Regions from separate parts of the Streptomyces sp. NPDC047525 genome, predicted to be linked through region 2. Evidence: riboswitches for the same ligand, from Rfam matches in the RefSeq annotation. Region 2 holds a riboswitch; each other region holds the start of a gene.

What was found. A riboswitch is a leader RNA that binds a small molecule or an ion and turns the genes downstream of it on or off. The one in region 2 is predicted to bind cyclic di-AMP.
Region 1: it holds a riboswitch for cyclic di-AMP, as region 2 does, so the genes downstream of both, ABZ833_RS31785 (NlpC/P60 family protein) here and ABZ833_RS03585 (C40 family peptidase) in region 2, are expected to answer to the same signal.
Region 3: it holds a riboswitch for cyclic di-AMP, as region 2 does, so the genes downstream of both, ABZ833_RS23050 (transglycosylase family protein) here and ABZ833_RS03585 (C40 family peptidase) in region 2, are expected to answer to the same signal.
Region 4: it holds a riboswitch for cyclic di-AMP, as region 2 does, so the genes downstream of both, ABZ833_RS08930 (LysM peptidoglycan-binding domain-containing protein) here and ABZ833_RS03585 (C40 family peptidase) in region 2, are expected to answer to the same signal.

The regions. Positions count from the first base shown of each region.
Region 1 is NZ_JBEYTL010000013.1:70,539-74,025, forward strand. Features, by position in the region: gene ABZ833_RS31780 (hypothetical protein) at 1-214, shown strand, start outside; gene ABZ833_RS31785 (NlpC/P60 family protein) at 294-1,511, opposite strand; cyclic di-AMP (ydaO/yuaA leader) riboswitch at 1,519-1,676, opposite strand; gene pcrA (DNA helicase PcrA) at 1,919-3,487, shown strand, end outside.
Region 2 is NZ_JBEYTL010000001.1:744,973-748,459, forward strand. Features, by position in the region: gene ABZ833_RS03575 (ATP-dependent Clp protease proteolytic subunit) at 1-534, shown strand, start outside; gene ABZ833_RS03580 (hypothetical protein) at 542-850, shown strand; cyclic di-AMP (ydaO/yuaA leader) riboswitch at 1,206-1,378, shown strand; gene ABZ833_RS03585 (C40 family peptidase) at 1,382-1,855, shown strand; gene ABZ833_RS03590 (DUF6328 family protein) at 1,995-2,555, shown strand; gene ABZ833_RS03595 (LysE family translocator) at 2,533-3,162, opposite strand; gene ABZ833_RS03600 (LysR family transcriptional regulator) at 3,292-3,487, shown strand, end outside.
Region 3 is NZ_JBEYTL010000007.1:476,295-479,781, reverse strand. Features, by position in the region: gene eno (phosphopyruvate hydratase) at 91-1,377, opposite strand; gene ABZ833_RS23050 (transglycosylase family protein) at 1,643-2,347, opposite strand; cyclic di-AMP (ydaO/yuaA leader) riboswitch at 2,351-2,542, opposite strand; gene ABZ833_RS23045 (transglycosylase family protein) at 2,724-3,487, opposite strand, start outside.
Region 4 is NZ_JBEYTL010000002.1:907,404-910,890, reverse strand. Features, by position in the region: gene ABZ833_RS08950 (NAD(P)H-binding protein) at 1-447, opposite strand, end outside; gene ABZ833_RS08945 (TetR family transcriptional regulator) at 524-1,162, shown strand; gene ABZ833_RS08940 (hydrophobic protein) at 1,317-1,487, opposite strand; gene ABZ833_RS08935 (CsbD family protein) at 1,670-1,843, shown strand; cyclic di-AMP (ydaO/yuaA leader) riboswitch at 2,303-2,498, shown strand; gene ABZ833_RS08930 (LysM peptidoglycan-binding domain-containing protein) at 2,502-3,242, shown strand; gene ABZ833_RS08925 (ADP-ribosylation family protein) at 3,239-3,487, opposite strand, start outside.

The DNA.
Region 1 (3,487 bases), on a different contig from region 2:
GATGCTCGTCACGGGCGTCATCCTGGTGGGCCTCAACCAGGCGGACGACAACCCGGTCAACAACCTCAAGATCGGCATCAAGATGGCCGTGCTGATCGTGATCCTCGCGCTGGTCTATGTGAAACGGGACGAGGAGAAGGTGGACAAGGGGATGTTCGGCGCCGTCGGGCTGCTGACCGTCGTGAACATCTTCATCGCGGTGCTGTGGACCTGAGCCGACCCGCGGAAGCAAAGAGATGGCCCTCCACGCGCGCGTGGAGGGCCATTTTCTTGTGCTGCGTCTCGTGTGACGGTTACGCGGGCCGCACCACGCTGTGGATCGGCATGTAGTAGATCGACTCGACGCGGACGTTCGCGCCCGGCTTCGGGGCGTGGATCATCTTGCCGTCGCCGATGTAGATGCCCACGTGGCTGATGTCGTCGTAGAAGAAGACCAGGTCACCCGGCTTGGCGTCGGCGGTCTTCACGGTCGTGCCGACCTTCACCTGGTCCCACGTCGTACGCGGCAGGGAGATCCCCGCGGCCTTCCACGCGTCCTGGGTGAGCCCGGAGCAGTCGTAGGAGTCGGGGCCGGTGGCGCCCCACACGTACGGCTTGCCGATCTGCGCCTCTGCGAAGTTGATGACCTTCGCGGCCTTCGTCGCGTAACCGCTGTCCGTGTCGCCGGAGCCGGAGCCGGAGCCGGATCCGGAACCCGTGCCGCCGGAGCCGGTGTCGGAACCGGAGCCGGAGTCAGGGGTCTCCTTGTTCTCCTCGCGCTCCTTCGCCGCGGCCTCTTCCGCCGCCTTGCGCTTGGCCTCCGCCTCGGCCTCCTGCTTGCGGGCCAGCTCGGCGGCCTTGCGCTTGGCCGCCTCTTCCTTCTTCTTCTCGATCGCCGCGAGCCGCGCCTTCTCCTCGGCGGTCAGCTCCGAGAGCATCGTGCGCGCCTGGCCCAGCTTCTTCTGGACGGTCTGCTTGCTCGTCCTGAGATCGTCCCGCGAGTCGCTCAGCGTCTCCAGGCTCTTGGCGGCCTTGGTGCGCTGCTTCGTCGCCGAGGCCTGCTCCGTCTGGTAGTCGTCGACGGCCTTCTTCTGGCGCGCGGTCAGCCGGTCCGACAGGTGATTCTGGTCGAAGTACCCCTGCGGGTCGTCGGCGAGCATCATCGTGGCGGTCTCGGAGACGGCGCCGGTGCGGTACTGGGCGGCGGCGAACGCGCCCAGCTCCTGGCGGGCCTCGTTCAGCTTGTCGGTGCGCTTGGCCACGTCGTCGAGAAGGGTGTCGACCTTCTTGCGCTGCTTGTCGGTGCGCTCCTTGGCCGAGTTGTACTTCTGCGTGGCCACGCCCGCCTGGTGGTAGAGGTCGTCGACCTTTTTCTGGACCTCTTCGAGGCTGGGCTTCTGCGGCGCGGACGGTGCGGCTTGCGCGCTCTGTGACAGGAGAGCCACGGAGGTGAGGGCCGCCGTCGTGATGCCGAGGGCGGGGGTGGCGCGTAGGCCGGCAATGCGGGTCCGCGGCTTGCGGTGCGACGCCAAGGGAGGCGACTCCTTCCGTAGACCGCCTACCGGGTTAGCTGTCGGGTTCGGGCGGATGGTTCCGGAAGGTTGCCCTACAGTCCCGTACTTCGTACGGGACCGATTCACCCCAAGTTCTTGGTGGGTCCCCGGTTCCGAGGAGATCGAACTCGGCGGAGGCCACCCGTTCCCGGCGGGGTTCGCCGGTGGGAGTACGAGCGGCCCGCGGAGCACGCTAGCCAACTCGTGTGGTCCGTGTGAAGGTTGATGTTCGATATGCCCGATACATTTTCGTTACTTTACGAAGCTCTTGACGCGGGCACGCCGTGCCATGGCGGAGCGTGACCGTTCGCGCTCGGGGCGTAGGCATGTGACGTGGCCGGAACCCGGGGCGGGTTGTCAGTGGGGCCGCCTAGACTCGGGAGGCGATGAGCAGCCTCTTTGATGACAGCTTCCTGGCGGACCTCAAGCCCTCGCGGGCTTCGGAGGAAGAGCACCCGCCGCCGCCCGAGGACAGTGCCCCGGAGTCCATTCCGGATGATCTGTTCGACGGGAAGTTCGACGCGCCCGCACCCCGGGACACGCACTATCGCGGCGGCGCCCCGCGCCCCGTGATCGACCCGGCGGCCCTGCTCGACGGGCTGAACGAGAACCAGCGCGCGGCCGTCGTGCACGCGGACGCCCCGCTGCTCATCGTCGCCGGCGCGGGCTCGGGCAAGACCCGGGTCCTGACGCACCGCATCGCGTATCTCCTGGCCGAGCGGCACGTGCACCCGGGGCAGATCCTGGCGATCACGTTCACGAACAAGGCCGCGGGCGAGATGAAGGAGCGCGTCGAGCAGCTCGTGGGGCCGCGGGCCAACGCGATGTGGGTGTCGACGTTCCACAGCGCTTGCGTGCGGATACTGCGCCGCGAGTCGAAGACGATCGGCTTCACCTCCTCCTTCTCGATCTACGACGCCGCCGACTCCAAGCGCCTGATGGCACTGGTCTGCCGCGATCTGGACATCGACCCGAAGAAGTTCCCGCCGAAGTCCTTCAGCGCCAAGATCTCGAACCTGAAGAACGAGCTGATCGACGAGGAGACCTTCGCAGGCCAGGCCGCCGACGGCTTCGAGAAGACGCTCGCCCAGGCGTACGCGATGTACCAGTCGCGCCTGCGCGAGGCGAACGCCCTCGACTTCGACGACCTGATCATGACGACGGTCAACATGTTCCGCGCGTTCCCGGACGTCGCCGAGCACTACCGCCGCCGCTTCCGGCACGTGATGGTCGACGAGTACCAGGACACGAACCACGCCCAGTACGCCCTGGTGCGCGAGCTGGTTGGCCCTTCCGGGGGCGAGGGTGACGACCCCGCCGAGCTGTGCGTCGTGGGTGACGCGGACCAGTCGATCTACGCCTTCCGTGGCGCCACGATCCGCAACATCCTCCAGTTCGAGGAGGACTACCCGAACGCGACGACGATCCTCCTGGAGCAGAACTACCGCTCCACGCAGACGATCCTGACCGCGGCCAACGCCGTCATCGAGCGCAACGAAAGCCGCCGCCCCAAGAACCTGTGGACCAACGCGGGCGCGGGCGCGGGCATCACCGGCTATGTGGCCGACACCGAACACGACGAGGCGCAGTTCGTCGCCGACGAGATCGACCGGCTCACCGACGCGGGCGACGCGAAGGCGGGCGACGTCGCGATCTTCTACCGGACGAACGCGCAGTCCCGTGTCTTCGAAGAGATCTTCATCCGCGTCGGCCTGCCGTACAAGGTCGTCGGCGGCGTCCGCTTCTACGAGCGCAAGGAGGTCCGGGACGTCCTCGCGTATCTGCGCGTGCTCGCCAACCCCGAGGACTCCGTCCCGCTGCGGCGCATTCTCAACGTACCCAAGAGGGGCATCGGCGACCGCGCGGAGGCGATGATCGACGCGCTCTCGCAGCGCGAGAAGATCTCCTTCCCGCAGGCCCTGAAGCGCGTCGACGAGGCGTACGGAATGGCCGCG
Region 2 (3,487 bases):
ATCGTCTTCCTGGGCACCCCGATCGACGAGACCTCGGCCAACGACGTGATGGCGCAGTTCATGCACCTCGAACACGCGGCGCCGGACCGCGACATCGCGCTCTACATCAACTCCCCCGGCGGCTCGTTCAGCGCGATGACGGCGATCTACGACACGATCCAGTTCGTCACCTGCGACGTGGAGACGACGTGCCTCGGCCAGGCGGCGTCGGCGGCGGCCGTCCTCCTTGCCGCGGGCACCCCCGGCAAGCGGTTCGCGCTGCCCGGCGCCCGCGTGCTGATCCACCAGCCGTCGCTCGCCGAACCGATCCACGGCCAGGCAACCGACTTGGCGATCCAGGCCGACGAACTCCTGCGCACCCGCGCAGCGCTGGAGAGGCTGCTGGTCCAACACACGGGCCAGAGCCCGGAGCGCGTCGCGGCCGACATCGAGCGGGACAAGATCCTCAGCGCCCCCGAGGCCGTCGACTACGGCCTGGTGGACAGGCTCATCACGAGCCGCAAGTCGTCCCTGCGCATCCCGGACGCGCGGTGATCAGCCGATGCTGCCACCCGAACTCCCTCCGCTGCCCGCACTCACCCGCGCCGAGGGCGAGTTGATCGACCGGTATCTCGAAGTGGTCGATCTGGTGGGCCGGATCAACCCCGCCCGCGCCTCGGACACCTACGGCGGACTGCGCGCCGCCCAGGCCCTGATCGGCAGCGCGACCGCCCTGCGGGACGCGCTCACGCTGATGCACCAGCGGGGCGAGAGCGCCGTGTGTGCGCCGACGTTGGCCCGAGCGCTCCGTGTGCTCGACGGGGAGCGTCGTGCGGAACGCGTCACCGTGCCGCCTCCGTCGCCATCCTGAGCATCCGTCACCCCGGCACCTGACGCCCGAACTGTCCGGGGCCGGTCTCAAACGAACCAAACGGGCTACCTCGTTCGGCGTAGACGATCGTCGTCATTTGGGACTTCTTCAGTTGCGTCAGATGTGTACGCGAGTGCCGGAATTACTCGTTCCGGTGCTGGTCGAACGATCGTCGGAGTGCCCGGCCCGATCCCGAATCCGACCTTGTCCACCCGAACGGTTCAGCCGTGAGGAGCCTCACAAAACGCCGTTTCGGCTCGGAATTCGACCCCTTGACGGGTCAAGATCCCTTCCGACGACAAGCCCCCGCCACAGCGGCGGGGCGGTCCGGGCGGACGCCGAGTCCTGCCGCCGCCCGGATGACCGGTCGACATCGGTGCATCGGCAGGAGTGGAGGACCCAGGCATGACGGGTCGGTCCGGAAGGTCCGGACGCCGACCCTTGGGGTGAAGCCGCACACCGCGGCCGGGCAACTTCGCCAGCCCGAATCCGACAGGTCATCCTTCACAGGCGGTTGACGAAGGGTTGCGCATGACCGCGCTGAATCATGTTCCGTCGCTGCTCACCAGGGCCGGTTCCGTATCGGCCCTCACGCTCGCCGTCGTAGGCGGCACCCTCGTGGCCCCAGGGCTCACGTCGGAAGCAGAGGCCGCGACACACGGGACCAAAGCGCTCAGGATCGCTGCCTCCAAGAAGGGCTCTCCGTACGGATACGGAGCTGTGGGGCCGAACCGGTTCGACTGCTCGGGCCTGACGCTCTACTCGTTCAAGCGCACGGGCAAGAAGCTGCCGCGCACCGCCGCGCAGCAGTACAACAAGACCCGCCACGTCTCGGCCTCGAAGCGCTCCCGCGGCGACCTGGTCTTCTTCCACTCCGGCCGGAGCGTCTACCACGTCGGCATCTACGCCGGGAAGGGCAAGATCTGGCACGCGCCCAAGAGGGGGACCGTCGTGCGCCTCGAGAAGATCTGGACGAAGAGCGTCTCGTACGGCCGGGTGCGCTGACAGCCCGTCACCGCCCGTCGACCGCAGACCTGTCGGAGGGCGGCGGCGGTGGCCTCACGGCCGCCGCCGCCGCTCGACCGGCCCTCCGGTCGGCGCGCCCGCCAGGCCTGGGGCGCGTCGACGCGGATACTCGGTCGCCATGTCCGAAAACCACGGTTCCCGCTCCACGGGCGAGTCCTCCGACGCCCGCAACGAGACGACGTTGGAACGCGCCGACCGCAATTTCTCCGAGATCCTCCAGGAACTGCGCGTCACGCAGGCCGGGGTGCAGATCCTCTTCGCGTTCCTGCTGACCCTCGCCTTCACCGAGCGCTTTCCCTCGCTCGACACGGTGCAGCGCACCACGTACGTGACCACGCTGCTCCTCGCGGTCCTGTCCGCCGCGCTGTTCACCGCGCCGGCCGCCGTGCACAGGTCGCTGTTCGGGCAGCACTCCAAGCCCCGGATCGTGCGGGTCTCGTCCCGCCTCGCCGGCATCGGCATGGTGGTCCTGGTGTTCGCGCTCGCCGGTTCCGTACTCCTGGTCGTGGACGTGGCCGTGGGCCGCACCGGCGGGATCATCGCGAGCGCGGGCACGCTGGTGGTGTGCGCGGGCCTGTGGGGTCTGCTTCCCGTTCTGGTGCGCGGCGCGGGCAGGGACCGGGACCCGGAATCGGACACCGGCGCGTCGGACGACGTCAGGCCGTCAGGGCCTCGGTGAGGAGCACCAGGCCGAGGACGCTCAGCGCGAGGCCCGTGCCGCCCTCGATCGCGCGGGCCGTACGCGGCTTGCGCAGCCAGCGGCCGAGACGGTCCACCAGGAGCGCGACGACCGGGAACCACACCAGGGCAAGGGCCACGATGATCGACGCGAGCAGCAGCGTCCTGGGCATCGCGGGGCTGCCCGCGGGCACGAACTGGGGAAGGACGCTGAGGAAGGTGATGGGCGCCTTGGGGTTGAGGGCGTTGGTGAGGAAGCCCTGCCGCAGGCTGCCCCCGGCCGCCGGCTGTTCCACGCCGTCCGGCACCCCGAAACTCGCCAGGGGCCGCGCCGCCGACCGCAGCGCGCGATACCCGAGGTACAGCACATAGGCACCGCCGAGGACCTGCAGCGCCCGGAACAGCGTGGGAACCGCCGTGAGGACCGCGGCGACCCCGGCCACCGCGAGCGCCGTGTGCACCAGGAGCCCGCCCGCGACACCGATCGCGCAGGTGACCCCGGCGCGGCGGGAGGCGAGGGAGTTGCGCACCACGACGGCGAAGTCGGCGCCCGGCATGGCGACCATGCCCGCGGCGACTCCGGTGAAGGCGACCAGTTGAGCGTCCATGGCCGCCAGCCTGCCGTTCTTCTGCCTTCAGCGGGTATGTGGAATATCCTGGGTCTGCCTTAAGCAGGCGTTTAGCCCCACGCCGCCGGACAGCCCCACCGCCCGTCGGCTCCTGCACCGGGAGACACCATGTACGACCCGACGCGGCTCGCCGCACTGGTGGCGGTCTCCGAGGCCGGGTCGATCACTCGCGCGGCCGAGCGCCTCGGCTACACCGTGCCCGCCCTCTCCCAGCAGCTGGCCAAGCTCGAACGGGAGGCGGGCACCCCGCTCCTGGTCCGCCACCACCGCGGGGCGCGGCTGACCGGCGCGGGCGAGCTGCTGC
Region 3 (3,487 bases), on a different contig from region 2:
GTCCCCGCCTCCCGTTCACACGCGCGTACGTCCCCGCACACGGTACGGGACCGAGTACGGGGACGTACGTAACTACAGCGTGGCTACGGCTCAGCCCTTGAAGCGCGGGAAGGCGCTGCGACCGGCGTAGACGGCCGCGTCGTCGAGGATCTCCTCGATGCGGAGCAGCTGGTTGTACTTGGCGACGCGCTCGGAGCGGGCCGGGGCGCCGGTCTTGATCTGGCCGCAGTTGGTGGCGACGGCGAGGTCGGCGATGGTGACGTCCTCGGTCTCACCGGAGCGGTGCGACATCATGCACTTGAAGCCGCTGCGCTGGGCCATCTCGACGGCGTCCAGGGTCTCGGTCAGCGAACCGATCTGGTTGACCTTCACCAGGAGGGCGTTGGCCGACTTCTCCTCGATGCCACGGGCCAGGCGCTCCGGGTTGGTGACGAACAGGTCGTCGCCCACGAGCTGGACCTTCTCGCCGAGCTTCTCGGTGATGACGTTCCAGCCGGCCCAGTCGTCCTCGAACAGCGGGTCCTCGATGGAGACGAGCGGGTACGAGGCGACGAGCTCCTCGTAGTACTCGGTCATCTCGGCGGCCGAGCGGGACTTGCCCTCGAACTCGTACTTGCCGTCCTTGTAGAACTCGGACGCGGCGACGTCGAGCGCGAGCGCGACCTGCTCGCCGGGGACGTAACCGGCCTGCTTGATGGCCTCGAGGATGAGGTCGAGCGCGGCGCGGTTGGAGTCCAGGTTCGGGGCGAAGCCGCCCTCGTCGCCCAGGCCGGTGGAGAGGCCCTTGTCCTTCAGGACCTTCTTCAGCGTGTGGTAGACCTCGGTGCCCCAGCGCAGGGCCTCGGAGAACGACTCGGCGCCGATCGGCGCGATCATGAACTCCTGGATGTCGACGTTCGAGTCGGCGTGCGACCCGCCGTTCAGGATGTTCATCATCGGAACGGGCAGCAGGTGCGCGTTCGGGCCGCCGAGGTAGCGGAAGAGCGGGAGGTCGGAGGCCTCCGACGCGGCGTGCGCGACGGCGAGCGAGACGCCGAGGATGGCGTTGGCGCCGAGCGAGCCCTTGTTGTCGGTGGCGTCGAGGTCGAACATCGCCTGGTCGATCAGGCGCTGCTCGGTCGCGTCGTACCCGACGAGCTCCGGGCCGATCTGCTCGATGACGGCGAGGACGGCCTTCTCCACGCCCTTGCCCTGGTAACGGTTGGGGTCACCGTCACGGAGTTCGATGGCCTCGAAAGCACCGGTGGAAGCACCGGACGGAACGGCGGCACGACCCGTGCTGCCGTCGTCGAGGCCGACCTCGACCTCGACCGTGGGGTTGCCTCGGGAGTCCAGGATTTCCCGGGCTACGACGACGTCGATGGACGGCACGAGCATCTCCTTCTGGGATGTGACGCGGGTACGCGGGGCGTTGGCCTCGCGGACACGAGCCTAACCGGCTCCCGGGCAACAGCCAGCCGAGCGACCGTCCTGTGGACAAACCGAGAGCAAAAAGTTTCCGAACGGAACAAAGCGGTGCGGACAAAAAGAACCCCGCCCCGGTGCGTACGGGGGATACGCGCACCGGGACGGGGTGGACCCGTGGGGACGGGGGTGGGCGGGCGGCGCCTCCGCCGAAGCGCCGCCGCTCAGCTCTCAGCGCTTAGCTGAGGTGCAGCTGCTGGCCCGGGTAGATCATGTCGGCGTTGTCGATGATGTCGCCGTTGAGCTTGTACACCTTGTGCCAGCCGCCCTTGACGTCCTTCGCCTCGGCGATCTTGGAGAGGGTGTCACCCTTCTTGACCTTGTACTCGCCGTCGCCCTTCTTGACCGTCTTGCCGGTCGGGGTCTCGACGGTCTTCTTGGACTCGGTCTTCGGGGCCTCGGCCTTCGGAGCGGCCTGCTGCGGCTGCTCGGTCTGGGCGCTGGGCTGGCTCTTCGGCTGCTCCTGGGTCTGCTGCGGGGCGCTCTCCTGCGCACCGCCACCCTCGTTGGAGGCGCCCGAGAGGCCGACGCCGCAGCTCGGCCAGGCACCCTTGCCCTGACCCGCGAGGACCTTCTCGCCTATCTCGATCTGCTGGGCCTTGGAGGCCTGGTCGGCGCTGGAGGCGTACTTCGTGCCGCCGTACGCGGCCCAGGTGGAGGACGAGAACTGCAGTCCGCCCGTGTAGCCGTTGCCGGTGTTGATGGACCAGTTGCCGCCCGACTCGCACTGGGCGACGGCGTCCCACTCGGAGTTGGTCGCGGCGGAGGCCGAGCCGGCCGCCATCAGCGGGGCGGCGACCGCTACACCGGTGACGCCGGCGAGCGTGGCGACACGGGTGGCCTTGGACGGGCGGCGGTGCTTGCCCTTGCTGGAAAACAGCATGAGTGATCCCCTCACCGACGCCTGCGAGGTGAGCTGTCGGGTTCGGGCCGATGAAGTTGCCCGGCCGCGCTTCCTGAGCGCGACTTAACCCCTAGCCGTTCCCGTCCGTCTCTCCGCATCGCTCTCGCGATGCTGAACGTCCGGGCCCGGCGGAAACCTTGGTTCCCCCGCTCCTGCCTACGGCGCTTGCGCGACGACTGTTCCCGAACGGCCGTTGGCAGGACTCGGCGTACCGACCGGCGGGGCCCGCTGTGGCGAGCGGTCACGACCGTAGTCATGCCAACGGCCGATTTCCAAAGACGATCAGGGCTTCTGAGACCCATGTCTCACTTGCGCCAATTGGGACATCAAGCGCAAAGCGACTCGCCAACTACCCCTACTTTTCGCCCAAATCGAGGCTCTGACCGGGAAGGATGAGATCGGGGTCGGAGCCGACCGACTTCTCGTTCTCCTCGTACAGCTCGGCCCACCCGCCCTTCACGTCGAGGTCGTCCGCGATGACCCAGAGGCTGTCTCCGGACCGAACCGTGTACGTCCCGTCGGAGCCGTCCTTCTGACGCTCGTCGCCACGGGACGCGTGCCGGCCCGAACCCTCGCGAGTGGTGCCGTCGGAGGCCTTGTCGTCCGCGCTGTCGCCGCGGTGGCGGCCCTCGCCCTCACCGGCGGGGGCGGTGGGAGCGGGTGAAGCCTCGTCATTCTGACCGGACTTGCCCGAGTCGTCGGACTCATCCGACTCATCCGACTTGCCCGGCTCACCCGACTCGTCGTGATTCTTGTCTCGCGTCTCGTCGTCGGCGTCGGGCTTCTCGGAAGGCTTCGCCGAGGGCTCGTCCGAAGACTTGGTGTCGTCCGAGGGATCGGCCGACTCGCTCGGCGACGCACTCGGCTCGCCCGTCTCGGCCGACTCGCCGTCACCGGGCCCGGTCGACTCCGACGGCTCGTCCGACGGCACCGTCGTGATCGGGGCACCGGGGTCGACGTCGGCGGCGGCGCCGTCCTGGGTGAGACCGGCGATCGGCGCACAGCTGGGCCAGGCACTGATCCCCTGGTCGTCAAGAACCTTCTCGGCGACGGAGATCTGCTGCGAACGGCTGGCCTGGTCGGCGCTCGGCGCGTAGTCGAGGCCGCCGTACTCCTCCC
Region 4 (3,487 bases), on a different contig from region 2:
CCGGATCACGGCCTCCATACGGCGCATGTCCTCGTGGAGGGTGCGGCCGAGCCGTCGGTTCACCAGCGGGTCCAGGACGTGGTTGAAGAAGTGCGCGCCGGTGGGGCGCCAGTTCGGGTCGGCGATGCTGGAGCTGACGGCGAGCAGGCGCTTGATGCCGTGGCCCGCCATGGCCTCGGTGATGGCCGTGGCGCTCGCCGAGTACGTGGTGACGGCCTCCTTGCTGAATCGTGCGCCCAGGGCGGAGAGGACGGCGTCCGTCCCGCCGATCGCGGCATCGACGGCTGCCGGGTCGGTGGCGTCGGCGACGGCGACAGTGAGGGCGGGTCGCGGGGTGAGTGAGCCGGGGCGACGGGTCACGGCGACGACCTCGTGGCCGGCGGCGATGGCTTGGTCGGTGAGGTGGCGGCCGGTCGGTCCGTTGGCGCCGAAGACTGCGATGCGCATGGTGTCGGGACATCCCTTCGTGTGGTTCCTGGAACGCCCTTGACTGTCCCGATCCGTGTGCGCAGGCTCAACGCTGATGAATAACGAAGCCCCTGCTCCAGCCCGCACGCGAGGCCGCCCCCGCGGCAATCCGCCGACCCGTGAATCGATCGTCTCGGCCGCCCGTGCGCTGTTCTTGGAGCGCGGCTACCGACGTACCACTCTGCGTGCGGTGGCAGGAGCCGCCGGAGTCGATCCGGCGCTGATCGCCTACCACTTCGGCTCGAAGAAGGGGCTGTTCGCGGATGTGATGCAGTTCCAGTGCGCCAACGCGCTGACGGTGGACCATGTCCTCGGCGGTGACCCGACCACCCTTCCCGAGCGTCTGATCGACGCGGTGACGGGTCTGTGGGAGGACGCCGATTTCCTGGCGCTCACCGCCCAGGGCGACGAGGCCGCCGAGGTGATCCGTGAATACCTGGAACGCGAGTTGCTGGCCCGGCTTGTTGAATTTCTCGGCGGCCAGGACGCGACCGCCCGCGCCACCGCCGTGACGACGATCCTCGGCGGCCTGATCTACACCCGCTACCTCAACCCGCTCCCCACCCCCGCCGCCCTCACCCCGTCCGAGGCCCGCCACGTCCTGGTCCCCGCGCTGCGCGCGGCCCTGACCCCCAGGCCACGCACCGCGTCGCCCCGGGCCGACGGACGGCTGGGAGCGCGGTCTTCGGCGTAGCGAGGGTGCGACCGGAGAACGGCGAAGGGGTGGGCCCGGCCGTCCCAGGCCAGGCCCACCCCTCAGGCACGCACGCCACCGCCCGTGGCGCCGCGCCGCTCTTTGGTTGGCGCACTCAGGTGCGCGTCACCGTGTTGTCGCATTCAGGTGCGCGTCACCATCGGTACCAGCGGCCCTTGCGGCCGCCGCTCGCAGCGGGCCTGATCACGAAGCCGAGCAGCCACACCACCAGCAGGATGACCGCGACCCACCACAACGCCTTCAGCGCGAATCCCGCACCGAAGAGGAGCAGGGCCAGAAGAAGTACCACGATAAGGGGAACCATTGTTATCAACCTCCAGACGACCGTGTGCTCCCATCCCTGCCGCGCAAACACACAAGAAGCCTGTTTCCCACACAGGTTGAAGGGATCCGATCCCGATCGCGGTCATGATGTTTGGCGGGCAGCTGAGCGGCCAGACGTACCGACAGAACATGACGTCGATGCCAAGGGAGCGTGAGCGGACCATGACCGCCAACGAGAAGGCCAAGGCGAAGACCGAACAGGCCGGCGGCGCAGCCGCGCAAGCCATCGGACGCGCGGTGGGCAACGAAAGCCTTACTGCCAAGGGGCACGCCCTGCAGATGAAGGGCGACGCACGCGAGGCCAAGGAAAAGACCAAGGACATCGGCAAGCATTAACACCCTTTCCACTGCACGTCGTTGGGGCGGCCCCTCCTTGGGGCCGCCCCAACGGCGTTTGGTCAAACGGAAGAAGACAACGGAAGCGGCGGCCGGTCATCACCCGCCCATGAACCGCCGTCGGCCCTCACCTGGGGCGATCAAACTGCTGTTGATGACGATACGCCCGTTTTGACACGAAGAACGACCTCCGCAATATGTCCGTCTTTGAGTTAGAAAGCCACTCCTTTATGTCATTGGCGGAGTATATGCAGTCGTCCCCAATTCAGTGAAACGGGTCACACCGGCAGCCGATCCCGCAGGAGCCACTGAGCGCATTTCCGTTCCACGCAAAGAAAGTTGGGCTTTTCGATCAAAGAGGGCAACGGGCTCCGGTCGACGGCGGCCGGGCCTCGCACATTTCTATTTGAATTCTGGCCTTGTTCGGTCCGGTCTTTCTCGCCTAACGTCACCGTCAATCCGGACGGAACGCCGAATCCTGCCGCTGTCCGGAAACCCTCCACCCACTCACATACGCCCGGCAGGAGCGGGGGACCCAGGTAAGCCGCCGATCCGGATTCCGGAACGGCTCGGGGTGAAGTCGCCTTTGCAGTGCGACCGGACATCTCCCGTCCGAACCCGACAGCTCACCTCGTAGGCGACGGAGAGGAAATTCGTCATGCCTGCAAAGGGAAAGCACCGCCGTCCCAAGTCCAACTCGCTCACCCGGGGTATCGCCGCCGCAGGCACGGGCGGGGCCGTGCTCGTTCTCCCGGTGCTCGGCGCGACCACCGCCGGCGCGGCGGAGGCGGCCGCGGCCGCCAAGCCCGCCGCGGCCCCGAAGACCTACGTCGTCGTCGCGGGCGACACCCTCTCCAAGATCGCCCGAGAGCACTCCGTGAGCGGCAGCTGGAAGAAGCTGTACGAGGACAACCGCAGCGCCCTCGGCGACGACCCGAAGCTGATTCGCCCCGGTGTCCGGCTCACCCTCGACAAGGAGGACTCGGGCAAGCCCTCCAAGGCATCCGGCGAGCGGGCGGACCGCTCCGAGCGCAAGGACGCGGTCGAGCCCGCAGCCGCCCCGGCGAAGAAGTCCTACGCCAACAACCTCGACGGCTGGATCAAGGAGTCGCTCGACATCATGGCCGAGCGCGGCATCCCCGGCTCCTACGAGGGCATCCACCGCAACGTCATGCGCGAGTCCTCCGGCAACCCGCTGGCCATCAACAACTGGGACTCCAACGCCACCGCCGGAACTCCCTCCAAGGGGCTCCTGCAGGTCATCGCCCCCACGTTCTCCGCGTACCACGTGCCCGGGACGTCACTGGACAGCTACGACCCGGTCGCCAACATCACCGCCGCCTGCAACTACGCGGCCGACCGGTACGGCTCGATCGACAACGTGAACGGCCCGTACTAGACCTGATCCCTGTTCGTCTGAAGGACGTCCACCTGCGGCAGAGAACGGTGCCGATGGTGGGCGTCCGCCGTCTCCGCGAGCCTGGGGCGGCCCAGCGCGCGATAGGCCGTGACGAGGAGTTCGTTCGCCAGTGCCTCGCGCGCCGGGTCGCCTGCGGACGCCCAGTGCAGGTCGCGGCCCAGCAGAAGGGCCTCCGTCGGGTCGCCCGCCGAGCAGCGGCGGCGGGCCTCCTCCAGGGACTCCCC